DNA from 3 places in the Sporolactobacillus caesalpiniae genome. Region 1 is predicted to be linked to each of the others. Evidence: riboswitches for the same ligand, from Rfam matches in the RefSeq annotation. Region 1 holds a riboswitch; each other region holds the start of a gene.

Region 1 (10,274 bases):
TATTGGTGAGTGCGGTCCATGGTTCAACGCACACGAAAGGCTGATTCCCCTCAACCCAGAGCACGGTATATTTGTAGCGAGCATCTTGCTTGATGACAACCTTCTTTGACGGACTGAAATCAAATTCAAGCTGCGGATCACCGCTGTCAAGCAGGACAACGGATTCTTTCAAACCATGCATATCGATTTCGCCACTGAACGGTTTGATTTGATGATCATTGTAATCAAGGCAGGTCGCGGCTTTACTCTTAATATGAAGCTTTTGGTTTGCTCGTTTAAAATAGGGATGGTAACCGGGATAGACCGGCATCGCATCGTTGGAGAGGTTGCTGATGGTTTGACCGACCGTCAATTGACCGTCTGCCAGCGTGTAGGTAAGCACAACCTCAAAGTCGAATGGATAGGATTCGCGCGTCTTTTCAGTGCTGTGGAAGGAAATTTTTACTGCCGCTCGATCATCGTCGGCAGCACTGCGGATCACCTGCCAAGGACGGGTGCGCGCGAGACCATGGTTGTCCATGTGATAGACGGCGCCGTTCCATTCGTACGTCTTATCGGTAAGCTGACCGGCGATTGGAAAGAGGACGGGAATGCCGCCGCGCACGTTTTTGCTTGTGTCATAAAGCGTCTCCTCATTCATGAACAGTACGTCTTCACCATCGGTATGAAAACCTGTCACGATACCACCGCGCTCAGGGCAGATATCTACGTAAGAAGCATCGTCCGAAAGCCGGAAAAAATGTAATCCTTGCTGATCAAATTCTTTAACCTGATACATACAGATCCCTCGTTTAGTTTATAGTTAGTTAAGCATAATTGAGTGCACATCTTTGATGCTCATACACTTACTTTAACAAAAAAATAATGCGCTTACATTAATATGTGAAAAATTTAACAGAAATGATGAAAAGATGACGTCAAGCCAATGAAAAAACCGCCGGGCAGTAGATCACCCAGCGGCAGCTGCCTATCTGTTAGCTCTTGCTTAGCTCCTGCAGGAACAGGCAATACGCTTTTTGAATGCGCGTGAAACTGCTCAAACGGTAAAATTCATTTGGCGCGTGCGGACGTTCGTCATCCTGCGACCCGCCGAGCGACAACGTTTCTGCGCCAAGCATATCTTTGAACAGGCTGGTGACCGGAACCGAACCGCCTGCCCATTGACGCTTTACCGGATGCCCGGTCATCTCTTCCAACACGTTTTCGAGCACCTTAAGTGCCGGGTAATCACCAGGCACGCGGTATGGAGGCGTTCCATGCTCGTCCTCAATCGTTACGTCCACCGAGCGGAATGTGTGCGCCTTAATATGCGCTTCCATCAATTCTTGAATCCTTTTCGGATCCTGATCCGGAACAAGGCGCGCAGTAAGTTTAGCATGAGCCTCGCACGGAATGACCGTTTTGCCGCCTGCGCCTTGATAGCCGCCCCAAATGCCATTGACTTCCAAGGTAGGGCGCGCAACTCCGCGTTCCATTGGCGTAAACTCAGGTTCACCAAAGAATTCTTTGAAACCGACACTCTCGCGGATACCTTCCGGGAAAGAATCAAATTGGGCGACTTGAGCTTTTTCTTCATCAGACAGCGCATGAACCTGATCATAGAAGCCGTCAACCAGAATGCGGCCGTCCTCATCACGCATCGAATCAAGGATGCGGACCAGCTCATGGATCGCGTTCGGCGCGATCCCGCCGCCGAATCCGGAATGCATGTCCATATCCGCCGTCTTCACATTGATTTGCATCGAAAAGACCCCGCGCACACCGGTGCCAACCGTAGGATTTTCCTCCGTACCTACGCCGCTGTCGGCACTAATCACGAGATCGCATGCGAGCAGTTCCTTATGTTTCTCAAGGAAACCGCTGAATGACCGGCTTCCGATTTCCTCTTCACCTTCGAACAGAAATTTAATGTTTACCGGTAGCGTGCCGTCCGTATTGAGCAAAGCCTCGCAGGCAACAATGGGCAAAAGCAGATTGCCCTTCATATCCGTAGCCGCACGCGCGAACACTTTTCCATCTTTGATCACCGGATCGAACGGATCGGAATCCCACAGTTCAAGCGGTTCTGCCGGCTGCACATCAAAATGTCCGTAAATCAGGACCGTCGGCTGTCCTTCCGCATGCAGCCAGTCACCATAAACAACCGGATGACCACCGGTTTCCAGCGTTCGTACATGCTCAATCCCCGCCTTTTCCAACCGATTATCAACCCACGCCGCAGCAGCACGTACATCCTTCGCATACGCCGGATCAGCAGAGATACTCGGAATCCGCAGCAATTCGATAAATTCCTTAAGAAAACGTTCTTGATTTTTAGCCAAATAATCATGCCATTGATCAGATATGATGGACCATCTCCCACTGTACAAATAAATTTTTTCCTTAAAAATTGTCAGGCTACTTCTAGTTTAGTTTATTCCGACAACACTGTAAATCCGAATATGGAAACATGTGCCAATGCTGAAAAAACAGCTGAACAAGTCACCTGTCGGTATGCCCAATTATTTTCGGATCGGCGATATGGATGCACTACCGATCTTTTTTAGTTCCGATAAATCGCGCTCCATGATTTCCGGATCATCTGATAAACCTTTCGCGAGCTCTTTTTGGAGCCGGCGCGCCATCGGTTTCATCGTCGCGTAGGTGATCCCGCCGGACACCGCGCCGCCCAAAATGGGGACAACCTTCGATACACCGCGGGCAAACGTTCTCTTCGTTACCTTAGAACCAAAAAACGCGGCAATCTTGCGGATTAGCGGATAGTAGATGGTTTGCTCCAGCGCTTTTTGCGGAATACGCTCGAGTGCTCGCGCAGACAGCTTGGACGACAGAACGCGCAGCATTGCGCCCGTTCCGCTGACACCGAGCATCGCGCCAAGATAGAGGATCAAGGTTTCACGGCCCTTTTTTGTTGAGAGATCCTGATCGCCCCATAGATTCTCGCGTCCATAAAGATAACCAAGCTCCTGAGCAAGACGCAGCGCAACCGCATAGAACTGCGTCGTATCAGCGGGAATGGTCGCCGCGATGGCAAGGCCTCCGGGAATCCCCGCCGCGAATGACATCGCAGAGCTCTTCCAGGTCGCACTCTGAATCAGTTGTGTCGCTCGCTTCTCAAGTTCCGCCTGTCCGAAATAACGTGCGGGTCCACTATCAATCAGTCGCTCCATATCTTCTTTTGGAAATGCGCGCCTGAAAAAATCCTCACGATTGACTTTCAATCCCGGCATCTTCAAGATCACATCAAGAATAGTATGAGTAAGTTTCGTTGTCTGCATGAATGAGCTCCTTATTAGGTGCGTATTTGCCCTGATTAAATTGTTCTCTCCTAGTAATACTGTTTCCAGTACCGGCTTGTTTCATTTGTCTTAGATTTATCAATTGTAATAAAACGCATAAAAATTATCGGAATAATCATTGACGAAACGATTTTACGATCGTACAATCGTAACAACACTTGAAATAGCGTGGTACTGTTACGATTCATCTGAATGCGGCAAAGGACGTGATGCAGCTTTGACGATCGACCAATTGAATACATTTCTAATGGTTGTCACGTGTCATAGTTTTCATGGCGCGTCCAAAAGACTGTTTCTGTCGCAGCCATCGGTCACCTCGCGAATTCAGGCACTTGAGAAGGAGCTTAATGTAGACCTCTTTATACGGCAAGGGCGCGGCGTTCGCTTGTCCGCACAAGGCGAGAAGCTTGTTCCCATTGCGAAGCGGATGGTGTCAATGTATCATAAAGCACACAATCTTAGCGATATAAACGAAAGCTCACATGATTCAAGCAAAAAAATCCAATGAAATTAATTCCGATAAGAAAAGTATTAATTTAACTGTTGACAAGGAACAGGATTCACGATAAACTAATAGCAATCAAATAATCTTATCTAGAGTGGTGGAGGGATTGGCCCAATGAAACCCGACAACCAACGCAGCAATGCGCACGGTGTTAATTCCAGCAGATTTATTCTGAAAGATAAGAAAAATAATGCGAACGGCGCAGCGGTTATTTTTCTTGATCTTCAAGAGAAATGACCGTTTTTCATTTTGCTTTGATGCAAAGAAGCCGGATCATTCTTATCTAGAGAGGCGGAGGGACCGGCCCTGTGAAGTCTCAGCAACGGGCTTTTATAAAGTACCGTGCTAATTCCGGAATGAAGATAAGAAGGGGTTTTTTATATGACAACACAGACGAATGATTTACAAATTGATGATTATTTAGACTTGTATCTTTATGCGAAACAACTCAACGATCTTGCATGGCAAACTGAAATCAAAAAGCAACTTGCAGAATGCGCTCAACGGTCCCAATTACCAAAAGCAGATGGGGAAACAGAGTTACAGGATCAGTTTCGGGATGTTAATCGCCAAATCCTTCAGTTGTATCGATCCCTGCATACAGGGCAGCAGCTTCTGAACGATGACATTACTGCAGAATTGTTTGCACTGAAGCATCGCCGTGTTGAACTTGGCAAAGAAATTGACCGACTGAGGGTTCAAAATCAAAGAATCTGCAAATAAGCGCGGTTCTTGGTAATCGGCGCGATTCATAGAAGTTTTTTATCAATTGAAGAGTGGTAATGGGCATGAAAGCAAGCTTTTATGCCTTATTTGCTGTTCACTTATCTTTTTGAAACTGCAGATCTGCTTTGATAATCCCTTTTTTCATGGTAAGTTTGAGTTGTGGGAAGAGCTGTTGAAATAGAACCTTTTCCGCAAATAAACTTTTTGGAGGGATTTTACGATGGAAAAGATGGACATGATGAACAAATCAATGATGATGCCAATGAATATGATGATGATGATGGAAATGGACAAGATGATGTGCCAAATGAAATGCATGCAGATGATGATGGAACGAATGTCGGGCATGGACATGATGATGGACGACATGATGATGAGCAAGGATGAAATGATGAGCTGTATGCACAAATGCGACGAAATGATGACCAATATGATGGACATGATGAGCAAAATGAAGTAATTTTAAAGGCATATTTTGGACTTTTGTGATCAAAAAAAGATCTTCATCTTATTTCAAATAGCAATATTTTGAGAACATCGCTCAGATAGTGCGTTACTTTCTTAGCGATGTTCGTTTTTAGTTTTATAGTGAAGAACAGTTGAGAAACGAATCAGTCCCAACCGGTAAATAGATCGTAACCAGCTAAAAAGATCTTAGCGGAAATAGTAACAAATTTTGTCCGGATATATCGAGATAGATAAAAAAACACTTGAAATATAACTAAACATAGTGATATAGTATGATTAATCTCAATCCTTCTGTTAATGTAAGACTCACACCTTGTTCTCTGCTTACTGCAGAGGACTTTTTTTATCACCAATTTATAATGAGGAAAAAAAGGAAAATCTGAAATGTTGATGTGAAAAAGTTAGCACTGTGTCTATAAAAAGCTGCACTACCCGTTTATCCTTGCCGGTACGACGATAAAGTCATAAGATTCGGTTGGGCTGGGCGATCAGGTAAGCGCCCAATTTGAGAAATAAACGGAAAAATTCCGCTTATTTAGAAAATGCAAGAAAAAATAGCTTAAATAGACGGAGAAATTCCGGTTATCGCATCGAAAACCGTGAAAATGGAGGGTTTTGCTGTGCATAAGCGGAAAAATTATCCTTATGTACCTGTGAACCAAGCGCTAGGATGCATATAACCGGAAAATCTCCGCCTATTTTACTCCGGCCGCGTTACTTAATTAAGGACCAAAATGATTGACATTAGAGATGTCTGTTCACGCACATGGTTGATGATTCAAAACGGTATTTGGGGCAAAGGAATGTTCGCTAAATGTAAGGGATCTTTCGCTATAAAGGGAAACTTTCGCTAACTACGCATACATCCTGTATGCAACGCGAAAGTCACCACATCCTGTGGAAGTACGTCCTGTAAGCAACGCGAAAGCCATCACATCCTGTGAAAGTACTTCCTGTAAGCAACGCAAAAGCCACCGTATCCTGCGGAAGTACGTCCTGTATGCAACGCGAAAGTCACCACATCCTATGGAAGTAAGGACCGGCCTGTGCCCTCGTTTTTTCATATGTTGCCATTTAGTTTAGCTTGCCAGGCGGCGGTATACACAACCACCATCTCTTTTCCGATAAATCAGCCATTTCCAAACCGCTGCTTTATTTTCGTTTTACCAGTAAATTATTCATAGGGCTGATCAGTACGTTTTTGGGTAAAATGACGATATATATGGCATGATCAGTCAGGGTGAAAAACAAATGATCCATTATGAAAACTATAATCCATATTGGCCGGAAACCGTAATTTTCTGGGGTGCGGGAACCACTGAGCCGCTTCATATGAAAACGACAAATGAGCTTGGGAAAATGTTTCAGACGTTGACTGAGGCAGATAAGAATCTAGGAAAAGCTATTGATCAGGTCATTCCTGAAGCAGATGAACGGGTGCGCAGCGAGCTTAAGGCGCTGCTTGAACTGATTGATTCGGAATTTCATGGTCACGAGGATGAAGCTATACGCGTGCTGGATATTCCGAAAGATCGCGCGCAGCACCTGCAAATGCTCTATGATTGGAATGCTGTAAAGTTGGTCATTGAACGCTGCCCGAGGAATCGAAATCATCGATTCAGTCTGGATGATTTATATAATTTGCTTGATCTTCATATTCAAGCGCATAAAGGAATCGAAGTTGATCAACGGTTCATTACGCTTGATCGACTGATTGCAGCCCGGCGCACACTAACGATGCTGACGCAATTAATTCATGCTATCGGTTATGAGGAGCTCCTGCATGATTCGGACACAAAGGCGCTTTATCAACACTATTATAAATTTGCCATGATCCTTGCCGATCGAATGCGTGAGGAAGGTGTCCAAAAAACGGCAAAACAGATTTCATTTGATGATCGAAACTTTTATCTATTCAGTTATGCCATGATTTCGATGAACTGGGATCCGATTTTACTTTGGTTGATTTTCAATGCGCATAAGGAAATGAACAGTGCAGCGGATTGCCCGAAGATTGGTGATCCACCACAGCCAATGAAGCTGTTTAATGATCTCGTACATTTTATTGCCGTCAGAAAAGTTGAAGGCCGATCGCCATCGGCTTGGTTTCCGATGAATGAAACCGCGGTGCAGCAAATGAATGACAGTGAGTACCAAACCGGAAGGCGAATTCGAATCGGCAAATTTTACTTTCCACATGGCTGCCACGGATTTCGGCAATGCCCGAAGTGCGGGAAACTCACCTTTTATTTGGGGAATGAATGGTGCATTGATTCGCCATGCCTGTTCCCACCGCAGATTATTCCCTCGCTTTCCCCGAGGAGTCCGCGTTCACTCGAAGAGAAAAAAGCCATTGACGCAGGTATTTTTGATGCGGTTCAGTGCACCTATTGCGGGACCATTACCGAGGCGCATCACACAGCAATTGCGATGCAAACGCATTTTAAAGCAGCTCAGCCCTCATTTATTCAAGAAATCCAGAATGACATGAAAGTGGCCATCGAACATGCACAGCATATTATTTTCGCCGGTTATTCCTTGCCTGACGATGACTTCATCGATCGGATCATGCTCTCAGCACGTCGGAAAATGGACATAGAGCAGGTCAAGTGCTCGGTAATCAACTTTGATCAGCATGCAAAAGGAGAGTGGATGTACGGAGAGGAGCTCAATGATTTTTGCAGGAAATATGATCGCTCCAGCCTGGCGAGCACATGCAATCGAGTTGCCGGTATCTTCGGCGAAGCGAATATTCGAGGTTACGGCGCTGGTTTTCCAAACGTTTTTATGAAAGACGGGAAGGCGGACAAAGATAAAGTTGAGGAAATGATGCGTATGTGGTGAGGTAAGAAAACGGTCACTACTCGATTGCTTGTTATGCATCGTTCACCAGATGCCATGGTGAAAGAAAGGCACGCGTTTTGCCCTGCCGGTACGACGATATGGTCATAAGATTCGGATGGACGATTAGGTAAGCCGCCCAATCTAAGAAATAAACGGAAAAATTCCGCTTATCGCATCGAAAAACGTGAAAATAGAGGGTTTTTCCGTGCATAAGCGGAAAAATTACCCTTATTTACCTGTAAAACAAGCATCATGATGCAAATAGCCGGAAAATCTCCGCTTATTTTATTCCGTCCACGTTACTTAATCAAGGATCAAAATGATTTATTAGAAAACTTGGCTTCGCCAAGCCTCTGGTGAAGGTGAAGACTTGCGCATCGGCGATTTTATTATGTTATAAACCTTCAGAATGATGTGACCATCAAAATAAAGTCATGTATCTTGGCGTACCATCAATTTGTACATACTTCCAAACTATCCAAGAAAACTTCGAACCGTTTGCGCAATAAAACGCATGTCCGCCTCATTGTAACGTTGATCAATCGGCAGCGCGACCAAATTTTCGGCGAGCCGATAGTCAAAACTTGAAAGAGGGGCGCGCGACGGCACTTCTTGCCAATAATCATTGGCATAGATATGATGCTCCAGCAAAAGATCTTTTAAGTGTTCCCCATGCTCAATGAGGAAGGGGTAGCACAGCGGTCCGTTCACACTACCGAAGTTCGCGCGCAGCCGATTGTATGTGCCGATCTGTTGGTGAAGAAACCGGAAGTTCTCGTTTCTGATCGCGCGCACCTGCTCATAATCAATACTCATCAACAGCCGCTGAGTCACACCGGACATCGGGTGCATTCCACATGTATCCAGATATGCCTCGTTTTGTTCAAACAGCGGCTCGGCGGAAGTGTTGTCAAGATCAATTTGCTTCAGCAGCGCGTCGCAACGGTAGTAGGACGGATCCCGTTCCAGTCCAAGTCGCTCCTCGGCATCGGTATACAAATAACCGCCGTCAGGCACGCCGAAAAATTTGCGCGGCGAATACAGGGTATCGACGCACGCTTGCGGCCGATCAAAAAACGCCTGCGTATTATCGATGATGACGTGCCTCAGATTGTGGCAGACGTTCCGGACATTGTCGCTGTTCATGCCGAAGTAATTGACATAAAGGAAACAGGCATCATCCTCCGGAACGCGTTCAAAAATTGGTGCGAAGTGCTCATTAATACGATAAAAGCTATAATTAATAGCCAAGCGTTTAACTGGCTGAAGCACACTGTCACAAATATAGGCGGGCAGATAAATTTTTTTATAGTTTCGCACGCGCAGTACATACTCCAGGGCATAACGCGCGCTGTTCAGCCGAAGTGCCTGACTGTGGTATTCCGTTTTCATAGGCAGCTCAAGCGAAAAGTAGCCGCCGATCACTTTTTGTCCTTCTGTCATATAATCACCTGACTGTATCGGTTATTACCTGTCATGTTGCTCAATTAAATGAAATAGTCGAACTTAGACGATTATAAGCGCCTATCAGGCCAAACAAGCCGAATGCATCAAGCCCCATAGGGGGAAAATGAACAATCAATGTTGGCTTTCCAGAAATTCAGCTAAGGATTCCATTGCTTGGTCCAACTTGGGTAAGTCATTGGACAGGCTGCAAATGATTCCGAGCTTTTCACATAATAAAAATAACGCATGATAGAGATGATCATCAGCTACAAGAATGCCACTCGGACGCTGCGCCGTTTCTTGAATCATTTTCAAAAGAAAATCCTGATTTGTGCGTACATAAACAGCTTGTTCATTAAATTGATCCGGCAATGCTAAGTTATGGAGCAGAATTTGTCCGTTAATGTGATCGACAGCGAGCTCGAGCCAAGGGTAGATCGGTCTGTTGTCATTTTCTTGTGCAACAGTAAACGATGCGAAACCGCCGCCAAGTTCTACCCATGATTTGCTCTGGCGCGTCGTTTTCTTTATCCGCTGAAGATCAACGGCATTGATCATGGGTTCGGCATGCCGCAATTGGACCTGTTTGCTCGCAATCGGCTCGATGGTACCATCAACCGATTTTTCGAATCCTTGCTCATCGAGAACATATTTTCTAAGAAACCATTCGTGGTCTTGATAAAAAGGGAATTGCTCAATTCGATCTTGATAATCATGCACGAGCGCTGAAATCTTATTAATAATATCGGCGAACAGAAAGACCTCTTCCCCCTGAGGTATCCAGCTCATATAGCCGGGGTTTTGAACGCGCAGCATCGGCCAATGATCCCTATTTTCTAGACCATGATCCAACATGTAGAGTAATGATCGATCTTCCTCAGGAAAAGTTCCGCGTCTGCATAGTGAGAGATTGAACACTTGAGCCGTTATCGGCGTGTTAACTGCAGCAGCCGAATTCGTGAAAAGACGATGAATCAACGCCAATC
Region 2 (10,274 bases), on a different contig from region 1:
GCCGAAGTCGCGCCAACATCAATCGCCATATCGGCAATTTGCGGAACTACCTTACGCTGCTCCGCTGTCATGAAGTGGGGCGGCGTACTGGAAATAATCGCCGGAATATAAACACCGTCTCGATTACGCACGCGAACTTTATGAGCAGGAATGTTCACTGCCGCCCAGTGGCCAACCATGACGAATTGCAGCATGCCATTTGGTTTGATCGCCTGAACCATGAACCCGACCTCATCACTATGCGCATCAAGCTGAACAATCGGCCTTTTGCCGCTGTTCCCATTCCTCTGTACGTACACATTGCGCATATGATCTTCCTCAACTTTGCCAAATGGCCGTACCGCATCCGAAAAAATAGCGGTAACTTCATCTTCAAAAGCTGAAACCCCGTTTGCATTCGATAATTCTTCAATTAGTTTCAGTGATTGCTCTTTATCCATAACGTCGCCCCTTAACTAAATCACACATTGTTTCTATTATAATACACCATGATTACGAAGTGAGATGACAGTGCCGCATTTGAATTTGTTTCGACTTATAGTTATTCAGAGCAACCTACATGACATGAATGACTAGGCTGCTGTTCACTCACAATCTTTTTCTAATTAGAAACGTTCATCATAGCTTTTTATCTAACAAAAAACAGGCTCAAAATCAAGCCTGCGCTTCATATTGCTTCTACATTTACTTATCGGTGACTCACTGTATCTCAATCTCTTCTTTTTTTTCACTAACTTCTTCGCCTGTTTTTCGAATATCTTTGACAATCTTGCCGTCCTTGATAACGGTGACTACGTTTTTACGATCCTCGACAATATGAATATCGCGGAGCGGATCTTTGCTTAGGATCACGAGATCAGCCAATTTCCCGGTCTCGACGGTTCCGAGTTTGTCATCCCAGCCCATGCATTCGGCTGCAACTTTCGTAGACGCGACGATCGATTCCATCGGGCTCATGCCAATCGCGCACATCAAACCCAGTTCCTGCAAATTCTGTCCATGAGGCATAACCCCAGAATCCGTACCCATAGCAATTTTTACTCCGGCCTGATATGCCTTGGCAATGCTCTCATGGTGAATACCGACCACTTCCTTAGCCTTCTCCAACGAAAACTTCGACATATGTGCCACATCTTTGGCTGCTGAGACACCGGCGAGCAGAGTAGGGATGAGATATGTCCCGTTTTCAAGTAAAAGCTCAATAGCTTCATCGTCCAGATAAATGCCATGCTCCACCGAATGAACACCGGCACGTGCGCAGAATTTGACACCCAAATTGCCTTGCGCGTGTGCCATGACTTTGCGACCGCGCAGGTTTGCCTCCTCCACAATCGCCTCTAGTTCGTCCATCGTGAACTCTGTGAATTGAGGCGTGTCGGTCGGACTCATCACTCCGCCCGTTGCATGGACCTTCACAATATCGGCACCATCTCGAATCACTTCACGTACCTTCTGTCTTACCTCGTCAACACCGTTACAAATGCCATTTGGCAACGATGGGTATGCATTCATGAACGGCATGGTCACATCAACTCCCGACGGTACCCAGCTGTCCCCGTGACCGCCGGTACTCGTCAAAGCAGTCACACTTACCTGCATGCGCGGACCGGCGACAATCCCGCGGTTAACCGCTTCTTTAACACCCGCATCTGTATAACCAGCGTCTCTAACCGAAGTAACCCCGGCATCGAGAAGATCGCGCATATGATGAACTGCTTGGAAAAATTTCAAACTGAACGGGTTTTTCAGTGCTTCCGCAATGTTGCATGGTTCAATCAAGAGATGAACGTGCAAATCAAAAAAGCCTGGAAGAATGTAGCCGCCCTGCGCATCAATGATACTGACTCCTGAATTAGGAATCGCTACTCGTCCTGCTTGTCCAACTGCCTTAATCTGATTGTCCTCCATAAAAATGACCGCGTCTTTAATGGGTTCACCGCCGTTCCCATCAATCAAAGTTCCGTTATTAATGACTGTATCCATGCAAATGCCTCCTCTTAAATAAATGGATCTCGCAATCAAAGGTCTATTTTACTTATTTTCATGCTAACACATCAGTCAATGAAGAGAGCAATAAAAAAACAGCACTGATTTCAATGCTGTTTCTTCATATAACAAATGACTTTTTTATGAAACCGGCGCGGTATACTTCAGCTTATCGCCCATGACCTCATCTTTGAGGAACAAGGCGCATTTTTGTGCGGTTAACGTACAATTTACGCCGCACAGAGGTCCGCATACGGCCTTTTGATTCTCTAGGCGGTTTCTCTCAATGGCATAGAGCACTTCGTGATAAGGGATTAATGGATCAATCCCCGAAAGCGCCATATCAGCATACATAGGTGCAGTGACCGCGGCACGAACCGTGCGGGTGAGACATGGAAATTCCAGTCCGCCGGGAATAGGATCACATGGAATCCCGATGTTCGCCTGCAATGCCATCGAAGCGGCATGCTGCACCTGCTCACCTGTTCCTCCCGCCATCCAGGTGATTGCGCCGGACGCCATCGCGCAGCAGATGCCCGATTCTCCAACGCAACCGGACTCGCCCGAGGCATGCGCGTGTGTAAATGCAATCGCGCCGAGTCCCGCAGCCACAATCAAGCCTTCCACTAATTTTTCGTGGGGAAAACCACGCGCCTCACGCACCGCTTCAAGCGCAGAATACAGATATCCGCCACCGGTTCCCATTGGGCCCGGAACAATAACAACACCGGGAATCTTCGCGTTTGTTGAATATGCATAATCCATGATTCGCGAGGTCAGCGAATCAACCAAATGGCTTGAATTCTTTTTATAACGGTTCCACTGCTTTCCATAAACTGGAAGCAGCGGTGTGTCCGGAACATTCGCATACCCCAAATTCTCCAGCGCATGGATCTGGTTAGTTAAGATACGCGCGATTTTCTCGAAGTAGGAAACAATCTCTGCCTCGCTCCATCCGGAGAAACCTTTTTCATAATCAATTGCTGTCTGAACGAAGCTCTGCTGCCGATCATGCGAAAGCTCAATCCATTCATCAACCGTTCGAAACAATTGAGGTTTACGCCCTACTGTGGTGACAACCGGCAAGAGCGCCGGAAAAAAGAGAAAGTCCTCGTTTTCAAAAAAGTGTTCCAGATCTTTTACAGAAATAGCGGATGAAAATTCAATAAAATAACCGGATTCATCCTGTTTATTTTTCAACTGTTTATGCGTGACGTATTTATCTTCGAAACGGTCAATCAGGTCGGCCACTTGATCGGCATACGCGCCATCCGGATCCTGAATCAGTAGGCCGAAGGTATCCGCCTGCCAGTGAATCGGATAGCCATTGACTTCATAAATCTCAATCATTCCGCCGCCTACAGACTGCCCGATTAATTGTCCCGTTTGACCGTCTCGGCCGATTAAGTCAAACTGCACACTCCCTTGGTAAGCGTTCTCTTCCTCCAAAGCAGTAAATTCATAAGAAATACCTTTTTTTCTTGCAAGCTTGTGCGCATCAAAGAGCCGAACATCATCAGGAGCAAAGTCCTGCAAACCACCAAGATAACCTCGATCATCCATCATATTTCCTAGATTTCTCAGATGCCGTTTGTCACTGGGATTAAATGAAATCGTCGTACGCAAAAGCGGCGATTTTATTAGATAATGCGCCACTCGGCCAACACGACTGGTACCGGCAAAGCTGCCGCTCGAACCCGGCTGCATGATCGGGCCGAACACATCATTAAAGAAATCAGGATAAAAGAGTTTCACCATCATGCGGACTCCTTTCGAAGTAGGTCTTGACCAGAGCGACAAATAAAGGAACAGAAGTCTCAAAGGCTTTGGGATCGACTTTGAATTTACTATTATGAACTGGATAAGGGGAATTTACCCCTACATTAAAGAAAGTACCGGGAATAATCTGCTGATAGCTGGAAAAATCCTCGCCACCCATGCTCGGTTCCAATTCCACCACTTCAAAGTTGTTCTTTCTTGCAACCTCTTCAACCAGTTTCGTTAAGCGACCATCATTGACCACTGCCGGAGCACCGTCCACCCACTTAAATTCACCGGTAAGTCCATTGGTGACGGCAATTCCATTGGTCACTTCCCGCAACCGCGTTTTAATTTTCTCCCGCACAGCTTTGTCGTAAGATCGGACTGTTCCTTCAAGCAAAGCGGTATTCGGCAACACGTTCCATGTCTTTCCGGATTCAATATGAGTAATCGAAACCACACTTGGCTCAAACGGACTAACATTTCGGCTGACGATTGATTGAGCGGCGACAATAAATTCACCGGTCGCGACAATCACATCATTGGCGCCTTCAGGATGAGCGGCATGACCGCCCTTCCCGTTGAACGTGACAAAAAAGCGATCAACTGCGGCATTCAGATTGCCTTCTTTCACTCCGATGACACCGGTCGGAAGCTCATCATTCACATGGAGACCAAAGATGGTTTCCACACCCTTTAATATTCCGGTCTGCACGACTTTGTCGGCTCCATGATCTACCTCTTCAGCCGGTTGAAAAATAAGTAAAACAGTTCCGTTTAACTGATCTTCAATTTTCTTTAATTCAAGCGCCGTCGCCAGTAAATTGGTTAAGTGAAAATCATGCCCACACGCGTGCATCCGATCTGGATGCTCAGAAGAATAGGACAAACCGGATTCTTCGTTGATCGGCAGTGCATCTATGTCCGCTCGCAACGCGATTAAAGGACCCAATTTTTTCCCGCCGATCTTCGCAAAGACTCCTGTCTCCAGTGGATTCGGCAAAATGTCGATGTCATGCTCTTGAAGCACTGCTCTAATCTTTTTCGTCGTCTCGAATTCATTGAGTGCAAGCTCAGGATGTCGATGAAACCAGTGAAATAATGATTCCAACGTCCGAAGCGTTTCTTTTGCTAATCCAGACTGAGTCATGTCATTCCTCCTCATAAGTCAGTTTTTGGAGAAACGCCTTGGTTCGAACACTTTTACTGTTCTCAAAAAGTTCTTTCGGATTCGAATCTTCAACGAGTTCTCCGTTCTCCAAGAAGATAATTCGGCTTGCCACACTCCGAACGAAACGCATCTCATGTGACACCAAGATCATGGTCATTCCTTGCGCAGCGATTTCCTTAATTAGATGAAGAATCTCACCGACCCATTCCGGATCAAGTGCGCTCGTCGGCTCGTCGAAAAGCATGACTTTGGGATCAACTGCAAGCGCCCGTGCAATACCCACGCGCTGCTGCTGCCCACCTGAGAGATTAGCCGGATAATCGTACAGCTTATCTCCCATGCCGACCTTTTTCAGCAAGGATTCAGCTTTCTCTTCGGCATCTTTTCGCTTTAGCTTCGAGACGATAACTAGACTCTCCGTAACATTTTCAAGCACCGTCTTATTCTTGAATAGATTGTAGTGTTGAAAGACCATTGAGCTCTGTCCGCGCAGACGCCTCACATCGTGTTTGCTGTATTTCGATGCATCAATGGAGGCATCCCCCACAGTAATCCGTCCTGAATCAGGCACTTCCAGCCAGTTTAGTAAGCGCAGAAGCGTCGTTTTACCCGCACCGCTTGGGCCAATAAGAGTCACTACTTCGCCTTGGTTGATGGTAAGATTAATAGTTTTTAAGACTTGTGTTTTTTTAAACGATTTCGTAATGTTTTCTAATTGGATCACTTGTCTACTTTCCTTTCATAGCGGCGCGCGTAAATTTCTACCTTGGAAAGAGCAAAGGCTACGATCGCACAGATCACCCAATAAATAATGGATACGACCACGTAAATTTCAAAAAATCGAAACGAACGTGAGCCGACAATTTTTGCTTGAGCCATGATATCAATGATGGATATCGTAAAGACAAGCGACGTTTCCTTAATAAGGGAAATCAGTGAATTGGACAACGGCGGAATCGCAATTCCGATCGCTTGTGGTACAATCACGCGCCGGAGCGCCTGAAGCCGCGTCATATTGACACTGTAGCATGCCTCTAATTGCCCGGCATCAACTGCCAGCAGAGAACTTCTCATGGTCTCAGACATATAAGCCCCCGCATTTATCGCAAGTGCGACAATCGCAAAAGCAATACTTGGCACACCGTTCACATCGAACGCCGTGCCAAATTTTGCATTAATTGCTTTTAGAAACAAAGGGATCCCGTAATACACAAGCATGATTTGAACCAGATCCGGAGTTCCTCGGATAAATGAAATATAGACCTTTGCGAGCGGGCTCAGGATCCTGATGTTCGCATACCTGATAAACGAGACAATAAACGCAATCACAAGTCCAATCACCGCAGACATAAAAGCAATGAACAGTGTCGTAGGCAGTGCCTGCAACACCTCAGGAAACGAGTGAATCATAAATACCGGATCGAAAATTTTTCCCATTAGTTTATCCTATTCCTCTAAACGTAAATTACTGTTTTTCTGCCGCTTCTTTGGTTGTATAGTCTTTGCCAAGGTATTTAATAGATAATTTCTCCAACGTGCCGTCTTTACGCAGAGAAATGAGTGCTTTGTCGATCAATTTTTGGTATTTGCTTCCGCGATCATTTTTCACATAGAGCAAATGAATCGGACTAATTCCCAGTTCAGGAGCTGTTGTCCCGTCGACCTTAATACCAAGTTTCTTTGCCGTCAGTTTGGTCGTGATGATGCTGCTGATGGTCGCATCTACTCGTTTGGAATCAATTTCCTGCAAAGCATTGTTAATATTTCCATCAGTGTATTTTATCTTTATTTTATTGCCATTTTCTTTATTGAACTTTTCCAATGCGGTCGTTGTGTTCGTTCCAACGCCAGCCGCCACTTTTTTGCCAAACAGATCCTTTAGCGATTTAATGTCCGTTCTTCCCGCTTTATAGATGATTTGCGAACTTCCGTATAGATAAGGCTGTTTAGAGAACAAATATTTCGCTTCACGTTCCGGGTTCTTTCCGAGGTCACTGGCAATAATGTCAAATTTTCCCGATTCAAGCGCGACGAAGATACTATCCCAAGCCGTAGGAACATACTTGAATTTGAGCGACGGTACCTTTTTATCAACCGCCCTCATCACAGCAATATCATAGCCATCAGCTTGACCATTCGATTTCACATAGTTATAAGGAGGGTATGCGCCTTCTGTTCCTACATTAACGGTCGTGACCTTCACCGCTTTTTTCTTATCAGACGCTGCGCTATTCCCGCAAGCTGTTACGGTCAGTAAGAGAATAAATACCAGCAAGGATGCAACCAATTTCTTTTTCATTGTTCTTCCCCCAATTTTTGTCTGTTGGTTCATTTAATTATTATTCCTATAAATTTACTTGTATTATGCCATCATGCATGTACAGCTCATGGTGTCCCTTCTCCCTAGTTAAAGTTTGCGGCAGTTCAAAAATAAAAACGATTACTTTTCTTGAGTGCAAGAAAAATAACCGCCGCTGCCGTCCGACTTTATTTTTCTTATCTCTCAGAATCGATCTGCTGGATTTAACACCGTGCATCGTTTCCCATGCTGGTTGTTGGGGTTCATTGGGCCAGTCCCTCCCCCACTCTTGATAAGAATTATTTAATTGGTGTATTGAGTGTACGAAAAATTAAACAGATAGTCAAGACTATTCCATAGTATTTCAATGAGTTTTATTTGTTATGAATAAAAAACGTCACTGATTTGTTGAAAAAAACCATATGTTTCTTTATTCAGAATCAATCTCATCGCCGAAAATGCCCTTCAAATGCTCATCGAAGTGTTCATGAATTTTCTTGAACTTCTCGTCAAATTCCTCTTGCGTGATGATCCCTTTCTCCATCAGCAAATAAAACAACGCCGTATTCCGTTCATAATTCAGCACTGCCTCTGATCCGAGTTCGGTGATCAGTTCATCATTGGTCATGTAAAAGCATCTCCCTGTGATCTAATGTCCGGAGCAGGATTGCCCTACTTGTACTATGAACGAAATTGTTCGCCGGCATACATATCCTCTCGGAAGTCCATGTTCCGTAATGATTCACTACGGTTTCATCTCATCCACATTCTTCACGCTGAACAAACCGATAAAGCATGTAACCCAAAACAGCACCGGTTGTATTGAGAATCACATCGTCAATATCAGTCATACGGTTGGGCAGAAAAAGTTGAATCCATTCAATGGTCGCGGAAAAAAGTGCACCCATAAAGATCGCATGAGGCCATCTGAACTGTGGATACTTCATGGTCAGAAAAAAACCAAAGGGAAGAAACAACAAGATATTTCCCAGATCATCAATGATAAAATAGAATAGAGAAGCTGATTGAACGTTTTGAAAGATCACTAGTGGATTTAAATTAACGTTAAAGCGCTGGATAGGCGTGCCGGTAACAGTTCCGGTGTGGATGACTCCATGCGGAATCAATGTCAGGTAGAAGACAAATAAGATGGATAAGGTCAATAGTATGTTTGCAATAGCCGTCTTTAATCCTTTCACACCGCACACCCTCTTTTCCAATTCTTTCGAACCAAGTTCTTTGATCAGACTGTATATGGTTCAATTCTAATGAATTGCCGCACAGCATTCAAAAGAAAAATCCCCTACGTGTGCAGCGGAAGCATCCGCAACATACAGGGGATCTGAATTCATTAATAATTACAATCCATTAACTGTGTAATACCAGATATCCTTGTCAACTGCACCGACAACACCGGATGAAGTCCCATAGCTCGTGTACTGCCAGATATCTGCTGTAAATCCAGGTCCAAGATAACTGTCCTTGCCTCGATAACGGGAAAGCCATACGAGGAACTTAGAACTTTGATTTTTTTGCGATTCAACAATCTGAGGGAGATCTAGTGAATTGTTATAGAATGACAGTCCTGAATAGATTCCCAGTTGATTCATACCGTTCGCACGCATCTGAGCTAGAAATGCAAGTACATTTTTAGTAAGTTGATCCTTACTTACGCCATTCGTTGTTTCAACATCGAGAAATAAGTATTGGATCTTAGCTCCCTTATTTCTCGCATTGTTAATGACGTTAATAAAATGAGAAGCTTCGTTTCTTGCTTCATCTTCATTTGTTGCCCGGAAGAAATAGTATGCATGGACATTTAAACCAATTTTGCTTGCTGAAACTGCGTTTGATTCAAAATAGGCATCGTCAAAAAATCGGTTGCGGTCTGTTTTATAATCAGGCCCTTCTGTCGCCTTCACAATGATAAAACGATTACCTGCATTTTTTATGGCATTAACATCAACAGACCCTTGATAATGCGAAATATCTACACCAAAATCGGATGTACTCGTTGTAGGTGGATTGAAATGGTTTAAATCTGTTTCTAAATACTTTTTATCTACAAATCCAACAAGCGATTCATACTGAATTTTTCGCCAATCTCCACTCTGACCAATCACGTTTACCTTTGTCTTTTCTCGAAGTGTTCCAATCACTGCTGCATTTTTGAGCGGTTCTTGAAAGACTTTCAATTTGTCATACCCAATGTAAGCCTGATAAACAGTAATAGGTTGAACATCATATGAAAGAGGCTTTGTCGTGCTCAAGTATTTCTTTTGTACATAACCCTTGATGCCATTTCGAATCACTTGAGCATATTTATTCCCATAACCAGTAACACTGACCTGATCTGTTTTTTTCATCGTACTCAAAATGTTGTAATGCACACTCGCATTATCGCGAATTTTCAACGTATTCGATGTGACATAGGCATTGTAGGATCGGAAAGCTTGTGAATTCAGATGAATGTTCTGCACATAACCGGTCTTACCACCATAACTGATCAGTGCATATTTATTGCCCTTGCCTAGTACCGTAACCTTATTTCCCATCGCTAAAGTACTCTGCAGAGTATAGTGAACACTCGCTGCACTACGGACTTTTAATGTGTACGAAGTGACATAGGCACTTAACGATTTGAACTTGCTCTTGTTCAAGTGGATATTTTGAACATAGCCGGTCGTGCTGCCATATTTGATCAGAGCATACTTATTGCCTTTGCCTAATACTGTAACCTTGTTCGCCATGTTCAGCGTACGCTTCGTTGAATAGTGAACGCTTGCCTTGCTGCGAACCTTTAGCGTATAAGAAGTAACATAGGCGCTGTAGGACTTATATTTGCTGCGGCTCAGATGCTGGGTCTGTACATAACCCGTGGTATTACCATACTTAATTCGAGAATATTTTCCATATTTACTTGTGACCGTGACTTTATTGCCCATATTCAGTGTGCGTAATGTTCGATAGTGAGTGCTCGCCTTGCTGCGGACTTTCAATGTGTACGAAGTGACGTAGGAACTGTACGAAGAGCTTGCTTGCGCGGTACCACTTGTA
Region 3 (10,274 bases), on a different contig from region 1:
CTGCGGTCGGGATAACCTATGGATAATTTCAATAGAAATCGATCGAGCTGCGCTTCAGGCAAGGGGTATGTTCCTTCATATTCAATCGGATTTTGTGTAGCCATGACAAAAAAGAGATCCGGCAACTCCCGAGTAACGCCGTCAACCGTTATATGGCCTTCCGCCATTCCTTCAAGCAACGCCGATTGAGTCTTGGGTGATGTGCGGTTTATTTCGTCTGCAAGAATGATGTTGCCCATCAGTGGACCGGGCCGAAATTCGAATTGCGCATTCTTTTGATTGTATATTGTTAACCCGGTAATGTCTGAAGGAAGTAAATCAGGAGTGAACTGAATGCGCTTGAAATCAGCACCTATCGACTTTGCGATTGCGTGAACCAGTACCGTCTTTCCAACGCCGGGTATATCTTCGATGAGCACATGGCCGCCAGCCAGCAATGCTACGGTAATCAGCTTCACTACCCTTCTTTTCCCAACAACAACAGTTTCCACATGATCAATGAGTTCGGAAATTACGTGATGCGCTTCAACGCTTGAATTCATAAGTAACCTCGATTCCGATTATTTTCCGATTAGTTAAACCATTAACCTTAGTGTACAAAAAAAATTCGATTAATTCCAAACATAGGGCTGAAAAAAAAGAACACACGATATAGCATTCGTCTGTTCTTTTTCCTTTATGATCGCCTGTAGAACAGCATTCACTGACTTACAGTTGGCTCTTAAGCTGTTCTGCTGAAACAACCAAGGTCTCTACTCCCGCACCTATCTGTTCAGTAATTGCGGCAAGTTCATTAATACTATGTTCCGTGACAGATGAAAGGTTGCTGCTTTGATCTGCAGATTCGATAATACTTTCGAATTTCTCTCCCGTATGCTTCGATTCCTGCATACTCTTCTGAATAATCGACGTAGTCTTATCAAGAGAAATAACCACATCACCCGTGACGGTTGTTGATTTATGAATGAGTTCGGAAATTTGAACCATCGCTTTATTGGTTTCTTCAGCCAGTTTCTGAATTTCTTGAGCGACGACAGTGAATCCTTTTCCATATTCTCCCGCTCTTGCCGCTTCAATGGCAGAATTGATCGCCAAAATATGGGTCTGTTCGGAAATTTCTTTGACTAATAAAGTTACTTGTCCGATTTGTTGTGACGACGTTTCCAGTTCGCCAACCATTTTACCCATTTCCTTTACAGACTGGCTTGCAGCCATGACCTGAACAAAAAGCTGTTCCAACTGCTTTTGACCTTCTGAAGCATGTTGTTTCGCGTTTCGAGATACTGTGTCTCGTTTCTGAGAGTTTTCACGCACAATTTTAAATTGATCAAGGAGACTGCGAACCGCTTCCTCACTATGCTCAGAGAGCTGCGTCAACTGACTGCTCACGTGTAGAATAGCCGTGCGCAAGTCCTCTCGTCCAATTTCATACTCTCTTTTTAACGTCTTCTCGTATTCTTCGTCATAAGCCTCAAGAACAACTTGCTGTTCAAAGCTGATCATCTTGTTGATCGAACGAATCACGCGATCCGCCTCGTTCTTGTCCGCAACGTTTTCCAAGACAATGCTGATCAAATTCGAGAGCAGGTTCTGGAATGTGCCCATGTAATAAGGAGGAGTCAGCGCAATCCGATAATGCATAATACCGACCTGAAATCTACGTTTGATAAACGCTTCATCGATCACTCCGGAAAACAAGTCTAACACATGGACCGCCAATGTCTTGCTCAATTTTTCAATCGTACTATATTTATCAATAATTTTCTTAAGCGGTTCAATTTTATAGAAACTGCTATAAAATTCATTTGCCATTCGTTCTATATCTTTCTCTACGAACGGCCGCATCACTTTCATGATTTGAAGATCGAATTCTTTAATGTCAAGCATCTCGATCTTCTCAAGCACTTTCGAGTCCAGAGTATCAATTAACACTTCTTCTGATTTCGCCTTCTCCAACCATGATGTAACCTTTTCTTTTCGGTTTAGTAACTGCACGCCAAACACTCCCATCCAAAATAGTCACAGATCAAACATTCTATAACCAATTCTTTTCCGTCAATGGTGATGGTTCACTGTTTATCCCATTGTTTATGCTAAATATTTTTCAGAAAAATCTTCTTCTGCAAGCGGTCGACTATAATAATAGCCTTGAATGGCTCGGCATCTGCATGATTCGATTGCGAGCAGTTGTTCCTTTGTCTCAATACCCTCCACAATCACGTCGATCCATAATTGTTCGGCCATGGACACAATTGCAGTCACAATCGCTTGATCTCGATTGCTTTTGGCAATATCCAAAACAAATGATCGGTCAATTTTTAATTGATTGATCGGTAAACTCTTCAAGTAACTGAGTGAGCTGTATCCCGTTCCGAAATCGTCGAGACTGACACCAACGCCAAGTGCTCGGATCTCGTTCAGAATCTTAATTGAGCGCTCCAAGTCCTCCGCCATGGTTGATTCAGTGATCTCTAGTTCCAGATATTCAGGACATAGTCCGCTCACTTCCAATGCATGGCACACCCGTTTCACTAATGAATCGTCATGAAATTGATTAAAAGAGAGGTTTACTGAAACAGGAACTCGTGGAGCACCTCGATCCTGCCAGCTCTTCATCCGTTGACATGCCTCTTTAAGCACCCACCAGCCGATTTCACGAATCATGCCCGTCTCTTCAGCGACAGAAATGAAGCCGCTTGGAGGGACGATGCCGCGCTTTGGATGTTTCCAGCGGATCAGAGCCTCAACGCCGATCAATGTCCCGTTGCACGCGTTGACTTGCGGCTGATAAAACAAGACAAATTGATGGTTGTATAAAGCGGTTTGCAATTCGTTCTCAGTGCTTACTTTCATTATAAGCTGTTGATGAAGCTCATTGTTATAAAAGAAATAGCTTTCTTTGTTGCTTTTCTTAGCTTCCCTCAACGCCGCCTCAGCGCTCGCCAAAATCTGCACACTGGAGGTACCGTCATAAGGATATTCGGAGATGCCGATGCTGAATGTTGCATAGATTTCTTTTCCTTCAATAGTGTGCGGTTTCTCAGTGGTGTGCACAAGTTTTTCAGCTATATGAATTAATCCGCGTTTGTTCAAACAACTTTTGCAGATAATCATAAACTCGTCGCTGCTGATTCGAAATAATTCCGCGTTCATTCCATTAAGCGTCTGATTAACCCTTCCGGACAGAGAAATCAGTAACTCATTTCCGATACTTCTTCCGAATATTTCATTTATTATTTTCAACCGGTCAATATTGATTTTCAAAAGTGAAAACGATTGCTTGCTTATTTGACAAGTCTTGATTAAGTCAACAATTGTCTCTTCAGCAACCAAATTATTAGGTAACCCTGTAAGTACATCATGAAAAGCCTTAAAACGTATTTCCTCCGCTTTTTGGATCTCGTACGCTTTCTTCATCTGCTGATAGCTGTCCATGACCAATTGATAGTTCAGATTAAGCACTTTGCCTAACGCATCGGAAATCGTCAGTGCTTGTTCGCTGTAATTGACAGCTTTGATGATCCCATCCATAAGTCTGCGCTGATACAGATGGTTAAGCGCGGCTTGATTGGTCAAGTTTAGATGATGATCAAAGAAAAAAGCCGCCTGGTCCCTGCATATCGTCAGAAAGTGCTGATCGATGATTCCACTGAAAACACTCCGAGCTTGCGTTACGTACATGAGTGTCAGATCTTCTTTTGTCTTCTCAGACAGAACCATACTTTGTATATTGAATAAATCGGAAACAGATTGACTCATCTGCTGAGCAACATGGGCGAAGTCGTGTAACATAAACGGGCGCATCCATCTTACCAATTGTAAATCCAACATGTGGATTTGCGTCAGGCTAATCCGCTGTTTAACCAAATGGTCGCTAATTGATAAATCTACCGCTTGCTTCTTCACTTCCGCGAGCCATTTTTCTCGATTTAACTGTTCCCCCATCTTGTGTTCACCCTCATCATTTCTTTGCTGCCTTAATTTCGTAATTGAGAGACTAATACATTCTTTTTATCGTCACAAGAGGAACAAAAGTGAACAGGTTCATGATTGATTCAAAAAAATTTTTAGCAAAAAACAAAACATTGACGAACGGTCCATTCCATGTTAGTATTCAAATTAACTTAATTAATCTCTTATTGCGAGCGGCGGAGGGACTGGCCCTATGAAGCCCGGCAACCTTTCAGATTTATGAAAAGGTGCTAATTCCAGCAAGATTTCTGTTTTAGAGATCTTGAAAGATAAGAGGGTGCGGATGATATGTCAAGCCTCTCTATTAAACTAGAGAGGCTTTTTGTTTGTCCCCTCAAAAAAATAGGATTGCAGAACACAGGAGGATGATCATGAGTAACGTATTAAGCGCGAATCTTGGATACCCGAGAATTGGTGAGAAAAGAGAATGGAAAAAGGCACTTGAACAATTTTGGGCAGGAAAAATTTCAAAAGAAACTTTTCTAGATACGGTAAAAACATTGCGATTAAGTTATCTAAAAAAACAAAAGGACATTGGTGTCGACCTGATTCCAGTTGGCGACTTCAGTCTCTATGACCATGTTCTTGATACCGCCGTTCTTTTTGGTTTAATCCCTGATCGATTTAAATCAGACGAAAAAGAAGTATCCCTCGAAACCTATTTTTCGATCGCCCGAGGCAACAAAGATGCAGAAGCATCGGAAATGACAAAATGGTTTAACACAAACTATCACTATATCGTTCCGGAAATCACTAATGATACGAAGCCTTATCTCACTAGGAACCGCCTTCTTGATCTGTTCAACGAAGCGAAAACAGAACTGGGTATTATTACAAAGCCCGTTATTGTAGGACCAATCACATTATTGAAACTCTCAAAAGGTTATGATGACGATCACTTTACCACACTGCTTGACGCACTGCTTCCTCTATACGCCCAAGTACTAGGCGAGCTGCAAGCGGCCGGCGCGGAATGGGTACAGATTGATGAACCGATTCTTGTTAGAGAACAAAGCGAAGAAGATCTTGCTGCATTCAACCGCGCTTACAAATTTATTAAAGAAAGCGTTCCTGAATTAAAACTTCTGCTTCAAACCTACTTCGAAGCGATTGACGACTACAAAGAAGTTGTGCAATTGCCTGTAGATGGAATCGGACTTGATTTTATTTACGGCAAAGAAGCGAATCTGGCCGCGATTAAAGCATACGGCTTTCCGGAAGACAAAGTACTTGCCGCTGGAGTTGTTGACGGCCGCAATATCTGGAAGACTGATTTAGCTGCAACACTTGCCGAACTTCAAACCTTGCTTTCAGCGGTTAAGGATCACGGAAAACTTTGGGTCACTCCGTCATCAAGTCTGCTGCATGTGCCGGTAACGGTATCCAATGAAAACGATCTGGATTCGGTCTTACTGAACGCACTTTCCTTCGCAGATGAGAAACTGAACGAAGTCGTTACGCTTGCTAAGGGACTAAGCGAAGGCGAAGCCGCAATCGCTGACGCTGTTCAGAAGAGCAGCGCAGACCTTCAAGCGCTACAGCAATCGGCGCACCGCAATAACCAAGCGGTTCAAAAAGAAATCGACCAATTAGGCGATGAACTGCCGACACGTCCGGGCTCATACAAGCTGCGCCAGCAAATTCAGGCCGACGCGTTCAATCTGCCGCCACTGCCGACGACAACGATTGGAAGCTTTCCGCAGACAAAGGAAGTTCGCCAAGCACGACGTAATTGGAGAAAGGGCGAATGGTCCGACGCTAAATACGAACAGTTCATTAACGACGAGACAGCAAAATGGATTCAAATTCAGGAAGATCTCGGCATCGATGTACTCGTGCATGGCGAATTTGAACGAAACGACATGGTTGAATATTTTGGTGAAAAGCTCGCAGGCTTCGCCTTTACCCGTTTTGGCTGGGTTCAGTCTTACGGCTCGCGTTGCGTGAAGCCACCACTGATCTTCGGTGATGTATCATGGATCGCACCGATGACTGTCAAAGAAAGCGCCTATGCACAATCGCTGACGAAAAAGCCGGTAAAAGGTATGCTCACCGGACCGGTTACAATCTACAACTGGTCGTTTGTTCGCGATGACATAAGCCAAGCGGAAGTCTTCAATCAAATTGCGCTCGCATTGAAAAAAGAAGTGCACGCACTTGAAGAGGCGGATATTCGCATGATCCAAGTCGACGAGCCTGCGCTTCGTGAAGGTTTGCCATTGAAGGAAGCAAAGAAAGCCGGCTACCTCCATGATTCTGTTTATTCGTTCCGTCTCGCGACCACATTCGTCAACAACGACACACAAATTCATACCCATATGTGTTATTCTGAGTTCGATGAAATCATCGATACTATTGATGCACTGGATACCGATGTCATTTCGATCGAGGCCGCCCGCAGCCATGGTGAAATCATCGCCACATTTGAGGATTTTGACTATAAAAAAGGCATCGGACTTGGCGTGTATGACATCCACAGTCCACGCATCCCAAGTGTCGAAGAAATGAAATCTTATGCCGAACGCGCGTTGAAAGTTCTTGATCCAAAGGTTGTCTGGATCAATCCGGACTGCGGTCTTAAGACACGACGCCCGGAAGAGACCATTCCAGCACTCAAGAACATGGTCGAAGCCGCTTACGAAGTGCGTGAAGAACTTAGTAACCACGTTGGAAAATAAGTACTATTAAATAAGAAGCAGAGCCGCGATCATTGTCGCGGTTCTTTTTTTGGTATGCTTTTTAAACTGTAGCGCACAGTAAATACGAACTGCGCAACAAAACAATACCTGATAAAAAGAGACGGACAATTTTGCATTGTCCAGGCGAAATTATCGGAGTTCAAAGAAAAATATCCCCGTTCAGAGCAAAGTGTCAGCGCTCAGGCAAAAATATCAGCGTTCAGAGCAAAGTATCAGCGTTCAGGCAAAAATATCAGCGTTCATTCGTTATGGTGTTGAACTTTCTAGGAATTCGGTTCAACTTTTCGTTCGTTGGGTTGAACTTTTCAAGGTTTAGGTTCAACTTTTCGTTCGTTAGGTTGAACTTCTGGTCTTCGGTTGAACTTTTCCTCTCTTCGGTTGAACTTTTCCTCTCTTCGGTTGAACTTTCCACTCGTTAGGTTGAACCCTCTTGGTTGAACTTTCCACTCGTTAGGTTGAACCCTCTTGGTTGAACTTTCTAGGGGTTCGGTCTAACTTTTCCTCTGTTCAGTCTCACTTTTTATGGTTTGGTCTAAGCTCTAATTTTTCAGTCGAGTATCTTCCGTCTACTGTTCGTGAATGGAAATGTGGATTCTTTTTTCTGAACCATTAAAATTGTTATCCTTTTTTTTCTTATAACGAAAACTTAAATTCTCCGAGCCTCTGGTAAAGGCAAGGATCCGTTGCAATGACCAGCCTAGTATTCGAAGTATTCGGCTTGGCACCTGATGTGCTTCCGCAGGATGGAGTAAGTTCGACGTTACTCGCAGGAAGTGGGCAATGTGCAATGTCAAGGGTTCTTTTTTTTGCCGGGTCGCTTACGTTCTCTGTTATTTTTTTTCATGCAAAAAAAGAGCCTAAGGGCTCTTTTGCTGCTCTTACATATTATGGCTTGAATCGCGAAGCTCGACTTTCGGATGCTTCTGCTGAAACCAGCGCAAGGAAAAGTCGTTTTCAAAAATAATGACCGGACGGTCTTTATAATCAGACACAACCAAATTATTGGAATTGCGTCTGAGTGCTTCAGCTTCCTCGCGATTCGCGATCCACTTAGCAACCTGATGCGGCATGCGCTCAATGTCGAGATCAACGCCATACTCGGCTTGCATGCGGTAAACGAACACGTCAAACTGCAGCGTTCCGACAACACCGAGAATCGTTTCTTCGTACTGCGTCTTGTAAACCTGGATCGCGCCTTCTTGAGCAAGCTGACTCACGCCTTTCAAGAAGTGCTTTTGCTTCATCGCGTTTTTAGCGCGAACCTTCGCAAAATGTTCCGGAGAAAATTGCGGCAATGCGCCGAAGTTAAAGGTATCCTTCGACCTGCACACCGTATCCCCGATCTGATAAAAGCCTGTATCATAGAGACCGACAATATCTCCGGGATATGCGTCGTCAATCAGTTCTCGGCTATCCGCAAAGAATTGCTGCGGCTGCGCGAGCTTTAACTGTTTCCCGGTGCGATCAAGATAGACGCTCATGCCCTTCTCAAATTTTCCGGAGCAAATGCGCAGAAATGCGATCCGGTCGCGGTGGGCCGGATTCATGTTTGCTTGAATCTTAAAGATAAATCCTGAAAAATTCGGATCATCCGGCTGAATGACACCTTCACTAGACTGAAGCGGTTGCGGCTGCGGGGCAAGCTTCAGATAGTGCTCAAGAAAAGTCGGTACTCCAAAATTTGAGATCGCGCTACCGAAGAATACCGGCGTCTGTTTGCCGGCTTTAACAGCCTCAAGATCGAAGGTACTGCCTGCCTCATCCAGAAGCATCAGATTTTCTTCCAGTTGGCTGAGTGTATAATCATCTACTGTATCCTTCAATATTTCCGACAATTCATCAACTTCACTTAGCGCTTGTACCTGGCGCTCTCTTTTTTCGTTATACCATTCAATCTTATGTTCCTGGCGGTCATAGACACCGCGAAAGGACTGACCCATGCCGATTGGATAGTTGATTGGGTAGGATTCAATACCAAGTACATTCTCAATTTCTTCAAAGAGCTCGAGCGGCTCCTTACCTTGCCGGTCAAGTTTATTGATGAAGGTGAAAATCGGTATCTTGCGTTCGCGGCAGACCTTGAATAACTTAATGGTTTGCGGTTCAACACCTTTTGCCGCATCAATAATCATGACTACACTATCGACGGCCATCAATGTTCGGTAGGTGTCTTCACTAAAGTCCTGGTGTCCGGGCGTATCCAGAATATTAATCTTGTAGCTGTCGTATTCAAATTGCATAACACTGGATGTGACCGAGATTCCCCTCTTCTTTTCTAGTTCCATCCAGTCTGAAGTCGCAAATTTTTCGGCTTTTCGTGATTTGACGGCGCCGGCTGTTCGAATGGCACCGCCAAGCACCAGCAGCTTCTCAGTCAGCGTCGTTTTACCGGCATCCGGGTGCGAAATAATGGCAAATGTGCGACGCCTTTTTAATTCCTGCTGTAACTGATTCATGATTTCCTCCTACTTAAAAAATCAAATCGCCTTTTGGCAATTATGATTACCCTATTCAAGAAAAAGGCACTCGCGCTGCTAGACGAAAACGACACATGCTCCCGCTTTGCTTCCAGCCAACTTGCTGCGAATGCTTTTTCAATCATTCTATCTTAATTATATACATATTCCATTTGAATCATAAATGCCCGATCAAATTGATCACTGATATTCAGTTAAACAAATGATTTATTTGCTGACCAATCCGTGAACGCGGTCCATAACCGCTGTTTTAAGCGCATTAAATTTCTTGTCACGGTCTGCGGCGTCACTGCCCTTAATACCAAAGTAAAATTTAATCTTCGGCTCGGTACCGGATGGACGAAGGCAGAACCACGAGCCATCGCTCAACTTATATTTAAGAACATTGGACACCGGCAGATCAATTGTTGAGACTGCTTTTTGCGCTACATCCGTAGTCTCTGATTTCTTATAGTCCTCGATAAAAGCGACTGGGACATTGGCAACTTCAGTTGGCGGCTGCGTGCGGAAATCATTCATAATCGAATTGATTTCTTCTTTCCCGCTAATTCCCTTCAATGTCAGAGACTCCAGACCCTCTTCAAAATATCCGTAGGTCTTGAATACATCTTGGAGCGCGTCATAGAACGATTTGCCTTGCGACTTGAAGTAAGCAGCGGCTTCGCAGGCAAATAATGCTGCCTGTACAGCGTCCTTGTCACGCACAAAGGAACCGATCAAGTACCCGTAGCTTTCCTCATAGCCAAACAAGAAACTGTATTTTCCGCTGAGTTCATACTCATGGATTTTCTCACCGATAAACTTAAATCCGGTCAGCGTGTCGATGGTTGGAATGCCGAATGCCGCAGCAATTGTTCGTCCAATTTCAGATGTAACAATTGTCTTAACAACGACTCCGTTATTCGGAAGCAGTCCTTTTTCCTTCTTCTGCGTAAGCAAGTAATTCAGGAGAACCGCGCCGGTCTGATTCCCGGTCAGAACCTCATATTCACCCTGATCGTTCTTCACCGCTACACCAAGTCTGTCAGAATCCGGATCCGTTCCGATCAAAAGATCCGCATCCAGTTTCTTGCCATAGTCAATCGCTATTTTGAACGCCGCGTGTTCTTCGGGATTTGGCGATTTA

Evidence for each region. Region 1 has a riboswitch for S-adenosylmethionine ahead of ABWW58_RS16280 (hypothetical protein). Riboswitches for the same ligand answer to the same signal wherever they lie in the genome.
Region 2: another riboswitch for S-adenosylmethionine. It lies ahead of ABWW58_RS15180 (transporter substrate-binding domain-containing protein); the one in region 1 lies ahead of ABWW58_RS16280 (hypothetical protein).
Region 3: another riboswitch for S-adenosylmethionine. It lies ahead of metE (5-methyltetrahydropteroyltriglutamate--homocysteine S-methyltransferase); the one in region 1 lies ahead of ABWW58_RS16280 (hypothetical protein).

What each region holds. Positions count from the first base shown of each region.
Region 1 covers NZ_JBEVCB010000008.1:130,473-140,746, forward strand. The annotation lists gene ABWW58_RS16260 (aldose epimerase family protein) at 1-778, opposite strand, end outside; gene ABWW58_RS16265 (dipeptidase) at 975-2,369, opposite strand; gene ABWW58_RS16270 (hypothetical protein) at 2,502-3,278, opposite strand; gene ABWW58_RS16275 (LysR family transcriptional regulator) at 3,418-3,807, shown strand; SAM riboswitch class I at 3,887-3,989, shown strand; SAM riboswitch class I at 4,081-4,173, shown strand; gene ABWW58_RS16280 (hypothetical protein) at 4,186-4,527, shown strand; gene ABWW58_RS16285 (hypothetical protein) at 4,751-4,990, shown strand; gene ABWW58_RS16290 (hypothetical protein) at 6,250-7,842, shown strand; gene ABWW58_RS16295 (hypothetical protein) at 8,317-9,285, opposite strand; gene ABWW58_RS16300 (DUF7309 domain-containing protein) at 9,421-10,274, opposite strand, start outside.
Region 2 covers NZ_JBEVCB010000007.1:196,304-206,577, forward strand. The annotation lists gene ABWW58_RS15150 (M42 family metallopeptidase) at 1-440, opposite strand, end outside; gene ABWW58_RS15155 (metal-dependent hydrolase family protein) at 700-1,983, opposite strand; gene ABWW58_RS15160 (L-serine ammonia-lyase, iron-sulfur-dependent, subunit alpha) at 2,128-3,744, opposite strand; gene ABWW58_RS15165 (amidohydrolase) at 3,722-4,897, opposite strand; gene ABWW58_RS15170 (amino acid ABC transporter ATP-binding protein) at 4,899-5,642, opposite strand; gene ABWW58_RS15175 (amino acid ABC transporter permease) at 5,639-6,355, opposite strand; gene ABWW58_RS15180 (transporter substrate-binding domain-containing protein) at 6,384-7,217, opposite strand; SAM riboswitch class I at 7,412-7,516, opposite strand; gene ABWW58_RS15185 (hypothetical protein) at 7,648-7,845, opposite strand; gene ABWW58_RS15190 (VanZ family protein) at 7,976-8,416, opposite strand; gene ABWW58_RS15195 (SH3 domain-containing protein) at 8,576-10,274, opposite strand, start outside.
Region 3 covers NZ_JBEVCB010000001.1:77,129-87,402, reverse strand. The annotation lists gene ABWW58_RS00405 (AAA family ATPase) at 1-542, opposite strand, end outside; gene ABWW58_RS00400 (protoglobin domain-containing protein) at 709-1,995, opposite strand; gene ABWW58_RS00395 (putative bifunctional diguanylate cyclase/phosphodiesterase) at 2,089-3,945, opposite strand; SAM riboswitch class I at 4,134-4,248, shown strand; gene metE (5-methyltetrahydropteroyltriglutamate--homocysteine S-methyltransferase) at 4,344-6,650, shown strand; gene ABWW58_RS00385 (peptide chain release factor 3) at 7,550-9,130, opposite strand; gene ABWW58_RS00380 (phospho-sugar mutase) at 9,356-10,274, opposite strand, start outside.